2 regions of the Geodermatophilus sp. SYSU D00698 genome follow, and region 2 is predicted to be linked to the other one. Evidence: riboswitches for the same ligand, from Rfam matches in the RefSeq annotation. Region 2 holds a riboswitch; the other holds the start of a gene.

Region 1 (7,200 bases), on a different contig from region 2:
CTTGGCGACGACGCCGTCGAGGCCCGCGCCCTCGAACTCGTCGAACCAGCGCTGCGCGATCGCGGCGTCCCGGGTGACCGCGGTGACGTGCACCCGCTCGTGCCGGCGGTCCAGCACCTCGCGCAGCCGCTGCCGGCGCTGCGCGAACGGCGTCTCCATCAGCGACTCGTCCCCGAGGGCCAGCAGGTCGAAGGCGACGAAGTGCGCCGGCGTCTGCTCGGCGAGCAGGTCCACCCGCGACTTGGCGGGGTGGATGCGCTGCAGCAGCGACTCGAAGTGCAGCCGGTCGCCCTGCGGCACGACGATCTCGCCGTCGACGACGCAGCGCTCGGGCAGGGCCTCCCTGACCGCGGCCACCACCTCGGGGAAGTAGCGGGTCAGCGGGCGCTCGTTGCGGCTGCCGAGCTCCACCTCGTCACCGTCGCGGAAGACGATGCAGCGGAAGCCGTCCCACTTGGGCTCGTAGAACAGCCCGTCCCCGGTCGGGAGCTTCGTCGTGGCCTTGGCCAGCATCGGCTTGACCGGCGGGAGCACGGGCAGGTCCATGCAGGTCAGTCAACCAGCGGCCTCCCGCACCGGCAGACCACCGTCGACCGGACGGGTGGCGGCGGTGTGCGCCGGCGCCGCATCGGAGAGCCGGAACGCGGCGTCCGCGCACGCGGTCGGGACTCAGTCCACCGCGTAGCGGGTGAACAGGACGCCGTCCTCCTCGAGCACCTGCACCAGCCGCGGGCGGACGACGTCGCGCAGCGCCCGGTCTAGCAGCCGCGCCTGGCCGCCGACCAGCGCGGGGGAGACGGTGAGGTCCAGCTCGTCGACGACGCCGGCGTCCAGCGCCGCCGACAGCAGCGCCGGCCCGCCCTCGCACAGCACCTGCTCGAACCCGCGCCCGGCGAGCCGGTCGACCGCGAGCGGCAGGTCCACGTCGCCGTCCCCGCACACCAGCACGTCCACCCCGGCGTCGGCCAGCGCGGCCCGGCGGCCGGCGTCGGCCGCGGCGCACGTCACCAGCAGCGTCGGGGGCCGGGCCAGCCGGTCCCCCGGCGCGAGCGAGGCCCGGCGCGACACCACCGCGATCGGCAGCTCCGGCGGCCGGCCGAGCGCGGCGCGCCGCCGCCCGACCGGCGAGCCCGCCGCCACCGGGCGGTAGCCCTCGCCGGCCGCCGTCCCGTGCCCGACCAGGACGACGTCGGCCAGCGCGCGCAGCGTCGAGAACACCCGCCGGTCACCGGGCGAGCCGAGCCCGGCGCTCACGCCGTCCACGGTGACCGCGCCGTCCAGCGAGGCGACGAAGTCGACGCGGAACGAGCGCCCCGGCGGCAGGGCGTAGGCGTCGGCCAGGTCGTCGTCGGTCAGGTCCGCCCCGCCGGGGGAGGGGAGCAGCCGGCGCATCAGGTGGTGACGACGGCCGCGCTCTCGGCCGGGACCGTCACCGTCGCGCCGTCCACGGACGGCTCGTCGGCGGTCGCGAACAGCACCCCGGTGGCCGGCCGGTCCAGCTCCACCTGCTGCGCCTGTCCGGACAGGTTGACCACCACCCGCAGTGCGCCGCGGTGCAGCACGAGCACGCGGTCGTCGTCGTCCCAGCCGACCTCGACCGCCGACAGGTCCGGGTCGACCAGGTCCGGGTGCTGCCGGCGCAGCGCCAGCAGCGTCCGGTGCACCTCCAGCAGCCGCGCGTGCGGCTCGCGCGAGGGCTCGGACCAGTCCAGCTTCGAGCGGCGGAAGGTCTCCGGGTCCTGCGGGTCGGGCACCTCGTCGGCGTCCCAGCCGTGCTCGGCGAACTCGTTCTTGCGGCCCTCGGCCGTCGCGCGGCCGATGTCCGGGTCGGTGTGGCTGGTGAAGAACTGCCACGGCGTCGAGGCCCCCCACTCCTCGCCCATGAACAGCATCGGCGTGAACGGACCGGTCAGCACGAGGGTCGCGCCGACGGCGAGCAGGCCGGGGGACAGCGTCGCCGAGACGCGGTCGCCGATGGCGCGGTTGCCGATCTGGTCGTGGTCCTGCAGGTAGCCGAGGAACTTCCAGCCCGGCAGCCGCGCGGTGTCCACCGGCCGGCCGTGCGAGCGGCGGCGGAAGCTGGACCACGTGCCGTCGTGGAAGAAGGCGCCGGTGAGGGTCTTGGCCAGCCCGGCGAGCCCGGCCTCGGCGAAGTCGCCGTAGTAGCCCTGCCCCTCCCCGGTGAGCGTCGCGTGCAGCGCGTGGTGGAAGTCGTCGCTCCACTGGGCGTGGATGCCGGTGCCGCCGGCCACCCGGGGGGTGACCACCCGGGGGTCGTTCAGGTCGCTCTCGGCGATGAGCGTCAGCGGCCGGCCGACGGCGACCGAGAGCCGGTCGACCTCCTGCGCCATCTCCTCGAGCACGTGTGTGGCGCGCTCGTCGACCAGCGCGTGGACGGCGTCCAGCCGCAGCCCGTCGACGTGCATGTCGCGCAGCCACATCAGGGCGTTGTCGAGGATGTAGCGGCGGACCTCGTCGGAGTCCGGCCCGGACAGGTTGACCGACTCGCCCCAGGTGTTCGCGCCGCCCTCCGAGAAGATCGGCATGAACAGGGGCAGGTAGTTCCCCGACGGGCCCAGGTGGTTGTAGACGACGTCCTGGATGACGCCGATCCCGCGCTGGTGGCAGGCGTCGACGAACCGCTGGTAGGCCGCGGGGCCGCCGTAGCTCTCCTGCACCGTGTACCAGAGGACGCCGTCGTAGCCCCAGTTGTGCGTGCCGTCGAAGCCGTTGACCGGCAGCAGCTCGACGAAGTCGACGCCGAGGTCGGCGAGGTGGCCCAGCCGGTCGATGGCCGAGTCGAGGGTGCCCTCGGGCGTGAACGTGCCGACGTGCAGCTCGTAGACGACGCCGCCGGCGAGCGGGCGCCCGGTCCAGGCGGTGTCGCCCCACGCGTACGCCGACGGGTCGAACCGGCGGGACAGGCCGTGCACGCCGTCGGGCTGGCGGCGCGAGCGCGGGTCGGGGCGGGGCGTGTCGTCGTCGCCGAGCAGGTAGCCGTAGTCGGACTCCGGGCCGGCCTCGACCTCGGCCCGCCACCAGCCGTCGTCGTCGCGGCTCATGTCGTGCACCGTGCCGTCGACCTGCAGGCGCACACGCTCGGGCACGGGCGCCCAGACGGCGAACTCGACGGGTGCGGACATGCGGGGGCCTCCCAGCGGTAGTGCGGCTGACCGGTCCCTCTTGCCCGCTGCGGGCGCGGTCAACCGCGAGCGGCAGCCGGGGGAGCGGGTCCCCCGGCTGCCGCCCCGGGTCACGGCAGCTGCAGGACCTGCCCGACGTGGATGACGTCCGGGTCGCTGACGGTGCCGCTGTTGGCCGACCAGAGGGCCTTCCAGCCGCCCTCGACGCCCTGGTCCCGGGCGATCGTGCCCAGCGTGTCGCCGGACCGGACGGTGTACGAGCCGCCGGAGGCCCCGGCGGCGGACTCCCCGGCCCGGGCGGCCGTGTCCGGCTCGGCCGGCGCGGGCGCGGCGGCGGGCTCGGCGGCCGGCGAGCCCGCCGCCGGGGCGCCCGGGTCCAGGCCCTTGCCGCAGGTGGGCCAGGCGCCCGGGCCCTGGACGTCGAGGGTGCGCTCTGCGACGGCGATCTGCTGCGCCTTGGTGGCCAGGTCGGCGCGCGCGGCGTACTCGGTGCCGCCGAAGGCCGCCCAGGTGGACTGGCTGAACTGCAGGCCGCCGTAGTAGCCGTTGCCGGTGTTGATGCTCCAGTTGCCGCTGGACTCGCACTGGGCGACGGCGTCCCAGTCGTTGGGAGCGGCGGCCGAGGCCGGGCCGGCGGTGACGCCGATCGCGGCCGCGGCCACGCCGGTCGTCACGAGGGCACGGCGGAGCAGGGACGTGGACGTGCGCATGGGGGATCTCCGATCCGCCGCCTGCGAGGTGAGCTGTCGGGTTCGGAGCGATCGGTGCCCCGGCCGCACGGCGTGCGGCTTCACCCCGAGGCGCTGCGTCCGGTCCCCCCGTGACCGCGGTGCAGGCGCCGAAGTGGGTCCCCCACCCCCGTCCTGGCTGTGCTCGAGGAACGGAGCCCGGCGGACGGGGTTCGGCGGACCGGCTCCGGCACGCGGCAGTCGGTTGGCCCGCGTGCGGTCGCAAAGGTAACGGGAGCATCACGAGACGGCACACCGGCACCACCCGTCACGGCGTGTCGCCCGGCCCGTGCCGGGCGGCGCGCACGAGATCGCCGGCAGGGGCCGCAGGTCACGGCGGCGCCGGCAGGCGCCGCCGTGACCTCCGTCTCAGTCCCGGACGAGCAGGGCCACCGGCAGCCGGGCCAGCAGCTCGCCGACGGGCGCTCCGCCGGCGTCGGAGACGACCCGCGTGCCGGTGAGCACGTCGCGCCACGCGCCGGTCGGCAGCGTCAGCGCGGTGTCGCCCCAACCGGTGGCGGCCAGCGCCACCGGCAGCCGGGTCGCCACGGTCACCGCGCCGCCCTGCTCCCCGGACCCACGGTCGAAGGCGACGACGTGCTGCGCGGCGGACCCGGTGGCCGCCACGGGGGTGTAGCCGGTGAACAGCTCCGGGGAGTCCCGCCGCAGCCGCAGCGCCCGCGAGACGACGAGCAGCTTGGCCGCGCCGGTGTCGTCGACCTCCGGCACCTCCCCGCCGTCGAGCCGGGCCAGCAGCGCGCGCCGCTCGTCGTAGTCGACCGGGCGGCGGTTGTCGGGGTCGACGAGCGAGTGGTCCCACAGCTCGGTGCCCTGGTAGACGTCCGGGACGCCGGGCATCGTCAGCTGCAGCAGCTTCTGCGCCAGCCCGTTGGACCGGCCGGCCGGGCCGATCCGCGCGACGAAGGCCTCGATCTCGCGGTTCGTGGCCTCGTCGTCGTAGGCGGCGTCGACCATCGCGTGCAGCTGCGCCTCGAACGCCTCGTCGACGTCGGTCCACGTCGTCGACTGCCCGGCCTCGCGGGCGGCCTTCTCGGCGTAGGCGTGCGCCCGCTCGCGGGACAGCGGCCACGCGCCGACCAGGTTCTGCCACACCAGGTGCGCCAGCGGCCGGTCGGGCAGCGGGTGGCGGGACAGCCAGCCGCGGACCAGGTCCGCCCACTCCGTCGGCACCTCGGCGAGGACGGCCAGGCGCGCCCGGGTGTCCTCGCTGCGCTTGGTGTCGTGCGTGGTGAGCGTCGTCATCGACTCCGGCTTGCGCTCCAGCCGCCGCGCCTGCGCCTCGTGGAACTCCTCCGGGGTGCTGCCGAAGCGCGCCGGGTCGCCGCCGACCTCGTTGAGCACCACGAACCGCGCCCACCGGTAGTAGGCGCTGTCCTCGACGCCCTTGGCCATCACCGGGCCGCTGGTCTGCTCGAACCGGGTGGCCGCCTCGGTGCCGGCCTGCGCCAGGACCGGGTGCAGCGCGTCGACCGCGGCGACCAGGTCGGGACGGCGGTCGCGGACGTCGCCCACGGCGGCGTCGAGGTGCTCGCGGCCGTCGGGCAGGTAGGTGCGGTAGACGGAGAAGGAGGCCAACAGCTCGGCCAGCGCCTCCTTCTCCGTCTCCACGTCGACGCCCGGCAGCTCGCCGATCACGCGCACCAGCCGGGCGACCTCCGAGCCGAGGATCCCGTCGGTCACCTCGCGCTTGCAGTCGTGCACCAGCTGCCCGTAGTCGACCGCCCGGCCGGACAGCTCGGTGTCCAGCGCGGTCAGCGCCGCCTCGCCGGCCGGGTCGACCAGGACGTCGTCGACCTCGGCCAGCGCGTCGTAGCCGGTGGTGCCGGCCGCCCGCCAGCTCTCCGGCAGGTCCTCGCCGGGCTCGAGGATCTTCTCGACCACCGTCCACCGGCCGCCCGACGCCTCGGCCAGCCGGTCCAGGTAGCCCTTGGGGTCGGCCAGGCCGTCGGGGTGGTCGATGCGCAGCCCGTCGACGGCGCCGTCGGCCACCAGCCGCAGCACCAGCTCGTGGGTGGCCCGGAAGACCTCCGGGTCCTCCACGCGCAGCCCGGCGAGGGTGTTGATCGCGAAGAAGCGCCGGTAGTTGAGGTCGGCGTCCGCGCGCCGCCAGTCGACCAGCTCGTAGTGCTGCCGGTCGTGCACCTCCTGCGGGGTGCCCTCGCCGGTGCCGGGCGCGATCGGGAAGCGGTTGTCGTAGTAGCGGAGCTCGCCGTCGACGACCTCGAGCTTCTCGACGTCGTCGGCCGACCCCAGCACCGGGATGCGGATGCGCCCGCCGCCGAAGTCCCAGTCGACGTCGAACGCCGACGCGTGCGCGCTGTCGCGCCCGTGCTGCAGCACGTCCCACCACCACGGCGCCTCGGCCGGGTCGGCCACGCCCATGTGGTTGGGCACCAGGTCGAGCACCAGGCCCAGCCCGTGCTCGTGCAGCGCGGCGACGAACCGGTCGAAGCCCTCCTGCCCGCCCCGCGGCTCGTCGACGTGCGCGTGGTCGACGGTGTCGTAGCCGTGCGTGCTGCCCGCGGCCGAGCGCAGCAGCGGGGAGGAGTAGGCGTGCGTGACACCGAGGTCGGCGAGGTAGCCGGCCACGGCCGCGGCGTCGTCGAGGGTGAACTCGGCGGTCACCTGCAGCCGGTAGGTCGCCGCGGGGGTGGCCCGCCGGCGCTCGAGGTCGTCGTCGGCCTGGCTCACGGGGCCGCCTGCAGCACGACGGTGGCGCGGGCGGCCACGGTGACCACGTCGCCGGCCTTCACCTGCACCGGCTCCACCTCGCCCAGCTCCGCGGTGTCGACGACGACCGTCCAGCCCTCGGCGTACTCCGACGGCGGCACGGTGAAGTCGATCGGCTCGTGGTGGGCGTTGAACGCCAGGTAGAAGCAGTCGTCGACGACGTCCTCGCCGCGCTCGTCGGTCTCCCGGATGCCGTGGCCGTTGAGGTACATGGCCAGCGACTTGGCGAAGCCCGCGTCCCAGTCCTCGTCGCTCATCAGCTCGCCGGACGGGGTGAACCAGGCGACGTCCTGCACCGGGTCGCCCTCCTCCCGGCGCACCGGCCGGCCGTGGAAGAACCGGCGGCGGCGGAACGTCGGGTGCTCGGTGCGCAGCCGGGTGACCAGCTTGGTGAACTCCAGCAGCCCCTCGTCGACCGACTCCCAGTCGATCCAGGTCAGCTCCGAGTCCTGGCAGTAGCCGTTGTTGTTGCCCTGCTGCGTGCGGCCGAGCTCGTCGCCGTGCAGCAGCATCGGCACGCCCTGGCTGAGCATCAGCGAGGCGATGAAGTTGCGCCGCTGCCGGGCGCGCAGCTCGAG
Region 2 (7,200 bases):
CCGAGTCGTGCGGCATGGACAGCAGGTACTGCGTCACGGGTCCTCCCGGGTGGTCGCCGCGGCCCGTCCGGCCGCTCCACGAGAGGGACCCCGGTCGCCGCGGCGACTCATCGGTCGGGTCCCGTCGGTGGGGTCGCCTGGCGGCGACGCACCGGCAGCCACCCGCGACCGGGCCCGGACGACCGGACGCCGTCGACCCGGTCGTGCGCGGATCGGCGGAGGGGGGCGACGGACGAGTCGGCCTGCCGATCCGGGGCCGGGTGTTCACCGCCTGGTCTCGTACCTGGTCAGGAGCACGCCGCCGGGAAACGTCCGGGTCTCCACCAGGTCCAGGTCCACCCGGTCGTCCAGGGCCGTGAAGAACGGCGTGCCGCCGCCCACCAGGACCGGGTGGGTGACGAGCGCGTACTCGTCGATCAACCCGGCCCGCATGGCCGCCGCGGCGAGGGTGGCGCCACCGACGTCCATGGGACCGCCGTCCCCGGCCTTGAGCCGGGTGATCTCGGTGACGGCGTCGCCGGTGACCAGGCGGGCGTTCCCGTCGACCGCGCTGGTCGTCGAGGAGAACACCACCTTCGGCATGTCCCGCCAGCGGCGGGCGTACTCGATGTGCGCCGGTGTGGCGCCGGGCTGCTGGTCGGCGGTCGGCCAGTGGGAGCTCATCGTCTCCCACAGTCTGCGCCCGTACAGCGCCAGGCCCGTGGCCGCCACCCGGTCGGACCACCACTGGAACAGCTCGTCGCTCGGCACGCTCCAGCCGAGGTCGTCGCCGGGCGCGGCGGTGTAGCCGTCCAGGCTCAGGTTCATGGCGAAGGTCAGTCTCCGCATCGCATGGCCTCCCGTGGGTCGGTGTTCGGCGTACGGACCGACACGGCACGGAGAACTGACCGGTCCGGCCACACCGAGGGCCGGCCGACCACCGCGCCGAGCGGATGCCGCGTACGAGGAGGGGCGACGACCGGCACAGCGCCCCGTGGGACGGGTCGCAGCCTCGTCGTCCGGCCGCTCGACGTCCATGCCGGGGGCGCAGGGGCCGCGTGACGCGGGCCGGATCATCCCGGAGCCGATCGTCGTCAGCACCCGCAGCCGGGAAGAGGGCGAGCCGACCTCGGCCGACGATCGCCGTGACCGACCGACGTCATGACGCCCGCGACGACGTCGAGCCCGCTGCTCCGGCCTCTTGCCGCCCGGCTCGGTCTCCACCCGGAGGTCGGCAGAGCCTCCGGCCCTTCCACGCCGGCCTGCTCACCCGGCACGGGGGGGGTCGGTGACGACCGTCCAGGCCCGGCTCGGGCACGCCGGCGCCGCCGGGACGCTCGTCGCCTGCAGCCGGCTCTGGCCCGGCTCCGGCGACCGGCCGAGGGCCGCCGTCGACCCCGTTCCCGGCCGAGTGGCGGACCCCGCGCGGACCGGCGCCGCGCCCTGACCGCAGACCCGCAGGTCAGGGCGGGCGACGGACGAGTCGGCCTGTACGCCGGGTTCTGTCCTCGGGCGCCTCGCGGCCTCCCGATGGGCGGTCATCCATCTAGGCCCGCCGTTGCCGGCGGGCTCGAGCGGTCCACCCGCAGGCTCGGGCGGGCAGCCCTCGAACGCCTGCGCAGGACGGTGTCCGGTCGCCCGGCCACCGTCCCTTCTCGACCTTGCTCCGGGTGGGGTTTACCGAGCCGCACCGGTCACCCGGTGCGCTGGTGGTCTCTTACACCACCGTTTCACCCTCACCAGCAGCGGACTGCTGGCGGTCTGTTCTCTGTGGCACTGTCCCGCGGGTCACCCCGGGTCGCCGTTAGCGACCACCCTGCCCTGTGGAGCCCGGACGTTCCTCGGCGACGGGGTCTCCCCCGCCGACGCGACCGCCCAGCCGACTCGTCCGTCGTGCCGACCAGTCTACGGACCCCCTCAGCGGAACTGTTCAGTCCGCGCTGCGGGCTCCGGCGGACGCTCCTACGGTGGCTCCGTCCGGCCGGTCGTCACGTCCTCCACCGGGGGAACCGAGCCGGGTGCCGCCGAGTCGCGGCCACTGCGGTGGCCGTGAGCCGGGGACCCACCGCACCACCGGGGTGAGTCCCACCTCCCGGACCCGGGAGGGGGTAGGGCGCAGTTCCCCGCCCGAACCCGTCAGCTGACCCGGTAGGCGGCCACAGGAGAACGGAGATCCACCAGGGGGTGCGCCGACGGCGCCTGCCCCGGCGTGCCCCGCACTCTGCGACGAGCGCCGCGACCCGCCCACCTCCGCCGGTCGCCGCGCCTCCACGGACCGGAAACGACCGGCCTCGCGTCGGCCTGCCCTCCAGCAGCCGCCCGCCGCCCGGCCGCGTCCCGGCCCGTCCCGCAGGTCCCCCCACGCGACGGGTGACCGCCGAGCCACGGACGGCGCCACGCGGAACCGACGTCAGGAGCTCTCCTCGTCATGCCCTCGAACAGCAAGCGCACGATCCGCCGGACCCTCACGGCCGGCGCCCTCGCCGTCGCCTTCGGCCTCAGCGGCCAGTCGGTGGCCCAGGCCGACTGGGACGGCCCCCGCCGGGACGGGTCGAACGGCTGGTCCCAGGACCGGGGAGGAGCCGCGGCGCCCGCGCCAGCGGCCCCCGCCGCCCCCGCGGCCGCACCCGCCGCCCCCGCGGCGGTGTCCACGAACCTCAGCGGCGCGCCCACCGCCTCCTCGACCTCCTACAGCGCCTGGGCGGCGCACGTCCGCCCCGTCGTCGCCGAGGTCGCGCAGCGGTGCGGGGTGTCCACCGTGCTCACCCGTCCCGGGCACTCCCCCACCCAGCAGCTCGCCGCGGACTTCATGGTCTACGCCGACTCCGCCAAGGGGAACGCCGTCGCCCAGTACGTCCTCGACAACGCCGCGCGCATGGGCGTCGACTACGTCATCTGGAAGCAGCGGATCTTCGTGATCGGGAGCTCCGGCTGGCGGGCGATGGAGGACCGCGGGTCCCCCACCGCCAACCACATGGACCACGTCCACGTGAGCTTCAACCCCTGACCGGCCCGGACGCGGCCCCGGGCGCACCCCGGGGCCGCGTCCGGCCTCAGCCGGCGTACAGCGCGAAGCCGGCCACCCGCCGGCCGTCGACGACCGGGGTCGCCGTGTCGACCTGTCGCCGGGCCTGCTCCTCGACCGGGTCGGCCGACAGCGCCTGCAGGTAGCGGCGGTGCTCGGCCAGCGAGGCCACCGCCCGGTCGACGACGTCGGTCACGTCGACGGTGTGCGTGACCCCCACCGGCGTGGAGACGGCGGTCCAGCGCACCCCGCGCCAGGGCTCCGGGTCGGCGAGCTCGGCGAAGATCCACTCGTTGGCCGCGTCGCCGACGGCGTCGACCACCGCCCGGCCCAGCACCCGGTGGTCGGCGCTGTTCCAGTAGCCGAGCGGGGCGCCCGGCGGCGTCCACGTGTCGCCGAAGTGCAGCGTGACCACGAGGTCGGGGCGGTGCCGCCGGATCGCCGCCGCGACCGCCCGCCGCAGGTCCAGCCCCTCGGTCAGCCGCCCGTCGGGGTGGCCGAGGAACTCGACCACCGACACGCCGACCACCGCGGCCGCGGCCCGCTGCTCGCGCTCGCGCAGCGGCCCGGCGGCCTCCGGCGGCAGCCCGGCGATGCCGGCCTCGCCGCTGGTGGCCATCACGTACCGGACGTCGCGCCCGGCCGCCGTCCACGCCGCGACGGCGGCCGCGCAGCCGTACTCCACGTCGTCGGGGTGGGCGGCGACGACCAGGGCGCGCTGCCAGTCCTCGGGGAACGCCTCCGTCATGCGGGCAGTCTGCCCGCGGCCGCTGACGCTCAGCGCCCCCGGGCCACCCGGAGCGCCGCGGCGGTCATCGGCACCTGCAGCAGCAGCCGGACCGCCGCCGCGGCCAGCACCACCGGGCGCCCGCGCGCCACGCGGAGGTGGTGCAGGTGGGCCGGCACGAACGACGCCAGGAGCGCGGCCGCGGCCCGTCCCCCGGCCCGGCGGCTCGCCGGCGCGGCCAGCAGCGCGGCGGTGCCGACCTCGGCGACCCCGCTGCCGAGCACCCAGGCGCGGGCGTCGCCGAGCTCGGGTGGCACCAGCCACTCGAACGTCCGCGGCCGCACCAGGTGCAGCACGCCGGAGCCGCCGAGGGCGGCGGCCAGCCAGGTCGCCGGGGCGGGGAGTCGCACCCATCGACCGTAGGCTGGCGCCCCGTGACGGCCGCGGACCTCCTGATCGCGGCCGCGGTGGCCCTGGGCGCGGGAGCGGTCAACTCGATCGCCGGCGGCGGGTCCCTGATCCTCTTCCCCACCCTCGTCGGGCTGGGCCTGGGCACCGTGGCGGCCAACGTCACCAACTCGGTGGCGCAGTGGCCGGGCTACCTCGGCGGGATGGCCGGGTTCCGCCGCGAGTACGCCGGTCAGCGCGACCGGCTGGTGCGGCTCGGTGCGGTCTCGGCGCTGGGCGGCGTCGCCGGCAGCGTGCTGCTGCTGACCACGCCGAGCGAGGCGTTCGACGTCGTCGTGCCCGTGCTCGTGCTGCTGGCCAGCCTGCTGCTCGCGGTGCAGCCGCTGCTCACCCGCCGGCTGCGCGACCGCGACGACGGCGCCGTCCGCGACCCGTGGTGGCTGTACCTCGCGCTGTTCCTCGCCACCGTCTACGGCGGCTACTTCGGCGGCGCGCTCGGCGTCATCCTCGTCGGGGTGCTCGGGACGGCACTGCACCGGCTGCCGCTGGCCAACGCGCTGAAGTCGGCGTTCTCCGCGGTGACGGCGACGGTCACGCTGGTCGTGTTCGGCGTCTTCGGGCCGGTGGCCTGGCAGGTGGTCGCCGTCGCGGCGCCGGCCAGCCTGGTCGGCGGGTTCCTCGGCGCACGGGTGGCCGGCCGCATCCCCGCGACGCCGCTGCGGGTGCTGATCGTGGTCTTCGGCGTCGCGGTGTCCGTCTACCTCTTCACGCGGATCTGAGCGTCACTCACCGCCGCGGCCGGGCTCGCCGATGGCGATCATCGCCTCGACGGCGCGGCGGGCGCGGGCGGCGGTCTCCGGGTCGACGTCGACGGCGCCCTCGCCGGTGCGCAGCGTGTGCAGCAGCTTGGCCGGGGTGATCATCTTCATGTAGCGGCAGGCCGCGCGGCTGTTCATCGGGATGAACGACGTCCCGCTGTTGAGCGCCCGCAGCTGGTGCAGGATGCCGACCTCGGTGGCGACGAGCACCTGGCCCGACGAGGTCCGCGCCGCGGCCTCGACCATGCCGCCGGTGGACAGGACGCGGGTGCGGTCGGCGGGCAGGTCGCCGTGGCTGACCAGGTCGAGCACCGAGGTGGTGCAGCCGCACTCGGGGTGCACGAGGATCTCGGCGTCCGGGTGCGCGGCCACCTGCGCGCGGACGTCGGCCGGGCTGATGCCCGCGTGCACGTGGCACTCGCCCGCCCACACGTGGATGTTCGACCGCCCGGTCACGCGCTTGACGTGCGCGCCGAGGAACTGGTCGGGGCAGAACAGGACCTCGCGGTCCTCGGGGATGGACCGGATGACGTCGGCGGCGTTCGACGAGGTGCAGCAGACGTCGGTCTCCGCCTTCACCGCCGCGGTGGTGTTGACGTAGCTGACGACGACGGCGCCCGGGTGCTGGGCCTTCCACTCGCGCAGCTGCTCGGCGGTGATCGAGTCGGCCAGGGAGCAGCCGGCGGCGTGGTCGGGCAGCAGCACCGTCTTGTCCGGCGAGAGGATCTTCGCCGTCTCGGCCATGAAGTGGACGCCGCAGAACACGATCTCGCGGGCGTCGGTCTGCGCCGCGACCCGCGACAGGTGGAGGGAGTCGCCGGTGAAGTGGGCGACGTCCTGGATCTCGGGCACCTGGTAGTTGTGCGCGAGCACCACCGCACCGCGCTCGTCGGCGAGCCGGCGGACCTCTGCCGCCCAGTTCTCGTACTCGGCGGCCGACAGGGTGCGCTCGTCGCCGGCGACGGTGGGGGTGGCGGGCGCGATGGTCGCGGTCACGGGGCTCCTCGGAGTGCGGGGGGCTCATCGTCCCCGGAGCGCCGCGGCGGGCGGCGGCGGGGGTGTCCGGTGCAACACCGGGCCGCCCGGCCCACTTCCCGCTCCGGGGCGTCAGCGACGCACGTCGTAGACCAGGTGGGTCACCCGCCTGCCCTGCACCACCACCGGGTCCTCGAACTGGATCTCCGGCGGGCCGCCGGCGCCGAAGTACGGCCGCCCCGAGCCCAGGACCACCGGGACCAGCGCCAGCACCACCCGGTCGACCAGGCCCGCGCGCAGCGCCTGCCCGCCGACGTCCCCGGCGCTCACCGTGACGTCCCGGTCGCCGGCGAGCTCCCTCGCCCGCCCGATCGCGGCCGGCACGTCGGGCGCGAAGGTGAACGGCGCGGTGGCGCGGTGCGGCCAGTCGTCGGCCGGCCGGTGGGTGACCACGACGACGTGCTCGCCGTTGGGGGGCACGCCGCCCCAGCCGTCGGTGATGTCGAACAGCCGGCGCCCGCAGACCATGACGCCCACCCACGTCGCCATGTCGGTGAGGAACTCCGCCGTCTCCGCGGTCACGCGGAAGGGCCGGTCCGGGTCGCTGAAGGTCATCTCGACGTCGCCGTTGGCGTACCAGTCGAACAGCGGCCCGGGCATGTCGTCGTCCCGCCCGACGTACCCGTCCAGCGACACCGCCGCGAACAGCACCACCCGGCCCATGGCGCACCTCCTCGCTCCCGGCTCCGGGGCGGAGCCGCCTGCAGGGGAGACCGGCGGGCGTTCGTCAACTCATCGGTTGAGTGTCCTCAGCGCAGGTGGGCGGTGTCGTTCACCAGCCGGACCGAGGTGCGGCCGTCGGAGCTCCACGCCACCGTCGACAGCGACGCCGCCTCGAGGAACACCCGGTGCACCACCTCGTCGCCGGCGCCGAGGCCCGCGGCGAGCAGCAGCTTGATCGGGGTCACGTGGCTGACCACGAGCACCGTCCTCCCGGCGTGCCGCTCGAGCAGCCGCTCCCGGGCGCGGCCGACGCGGCGCGACACGTCGGCCACCGACTCGCCGCCCGGCGCGGCCACCGTCACGTCGCTCGCGAAGCGGCGGGCGGCCAGCGGGTGCCGCTGCTGCGCCTCGGTGGCGGTGAGCCCCTCGAGGTCGCCGAAGTCGAGCTCGACCAGGTCGTCGTCGAGCTCCACCGGCAGGCCCAGCGCGCCGGCCACGACCTCCGCGGTCTCCCGCGTGCGGCGCAGCGGCGAGGCGACGACGAC

The links. Region 2 has a riboswitch for cyclic di-AMP ahead of ACI8AB_RS15375 (hypothetical protein). Riboswitches for the same ligand answer to the same signal wherever they lie in the genome.
Region 1: it holds a riboswitch for cyclic di-AMP, as region 2 does, so the genes downstream of both, ACI8AB_RS21125 (transglycosylase family protein) here and ACI8AB_RS15375 (hypothetical protein) in region 2, are expected to answer to the same signal.

The regions. Positions count from the first base shown of each region.
Region 1 covers NZ_JBJGZD010000032.1:20,853-28,052, forward strand. The annotation lists gene ACI8AB_RS21110 (ATP-dependent DNA ligase) at 1-546, opposite strand, end outside; gene ACI8AB_RS21115 (dihydrofolate reductase family protein) at 670-1,392, opposite strand; gene treZ (malto-oligosyltrehalose trehalohydrolase) at 1,392-3,143, opposite strand; gene ACI8AB_RS21125 (transglycosylase family protein) at 3,254-3,853, opposite strand; cyclic di-AMP (ydaO/yuaA leader) riboswitch at 3,857-3,991, opposite strand; gene treY (malto-oligosyltrehalose synthase) at 4,241-6,583, opposite strand; gene glgX (glycogen debranching protein GlgX) at 6,580-7,200, opposite strand, start outside.
Region 2 covers NZ_JBJGZD010000016.1:54,188-61,387, forward strand. The annotation lists gene ACI8AB_RS15360 (YciI family protein) at 1-37, opposite strand, end outside; gene ACI8AB_RS15365 (dihydrofolate reductase family protein) at 265-828, opposite strand; RNA gene rnpB (RNase P RNA component class A) at 1,455-1,866, opposite strand; cyclic di-AMP (ydaO/yuaA leader) riboswitch at 1,992-2,149, shown strand; gene ACI8AB_RS15375 (hypothetical protein) at 2,408-2,986, shown strand; gene ACI8AB_RS15380 (PIG-L deacetylase family protein) at 3,033-3,752, opposite strand; gene ACI8AB_RS15385 (DoxX family protein) at 3,782-4,141, opposite strand; gene ACI8AB_RS15390 (sulfite exporter TauE/SafE family protein) at 4,166-4,918, shown strand; gene nadA (quinolinate synthase NadA) at 4,922-5,953, opposite strand; gene ACI8AB_RS15400 (dihydrofolate reductase family protein) at 6,065-6,655, opposite strand; gene ACI8AB_RS15405 (bifunctional RNase H/acid phosphatase) at 6,742-7,200, opposite strand, start outside.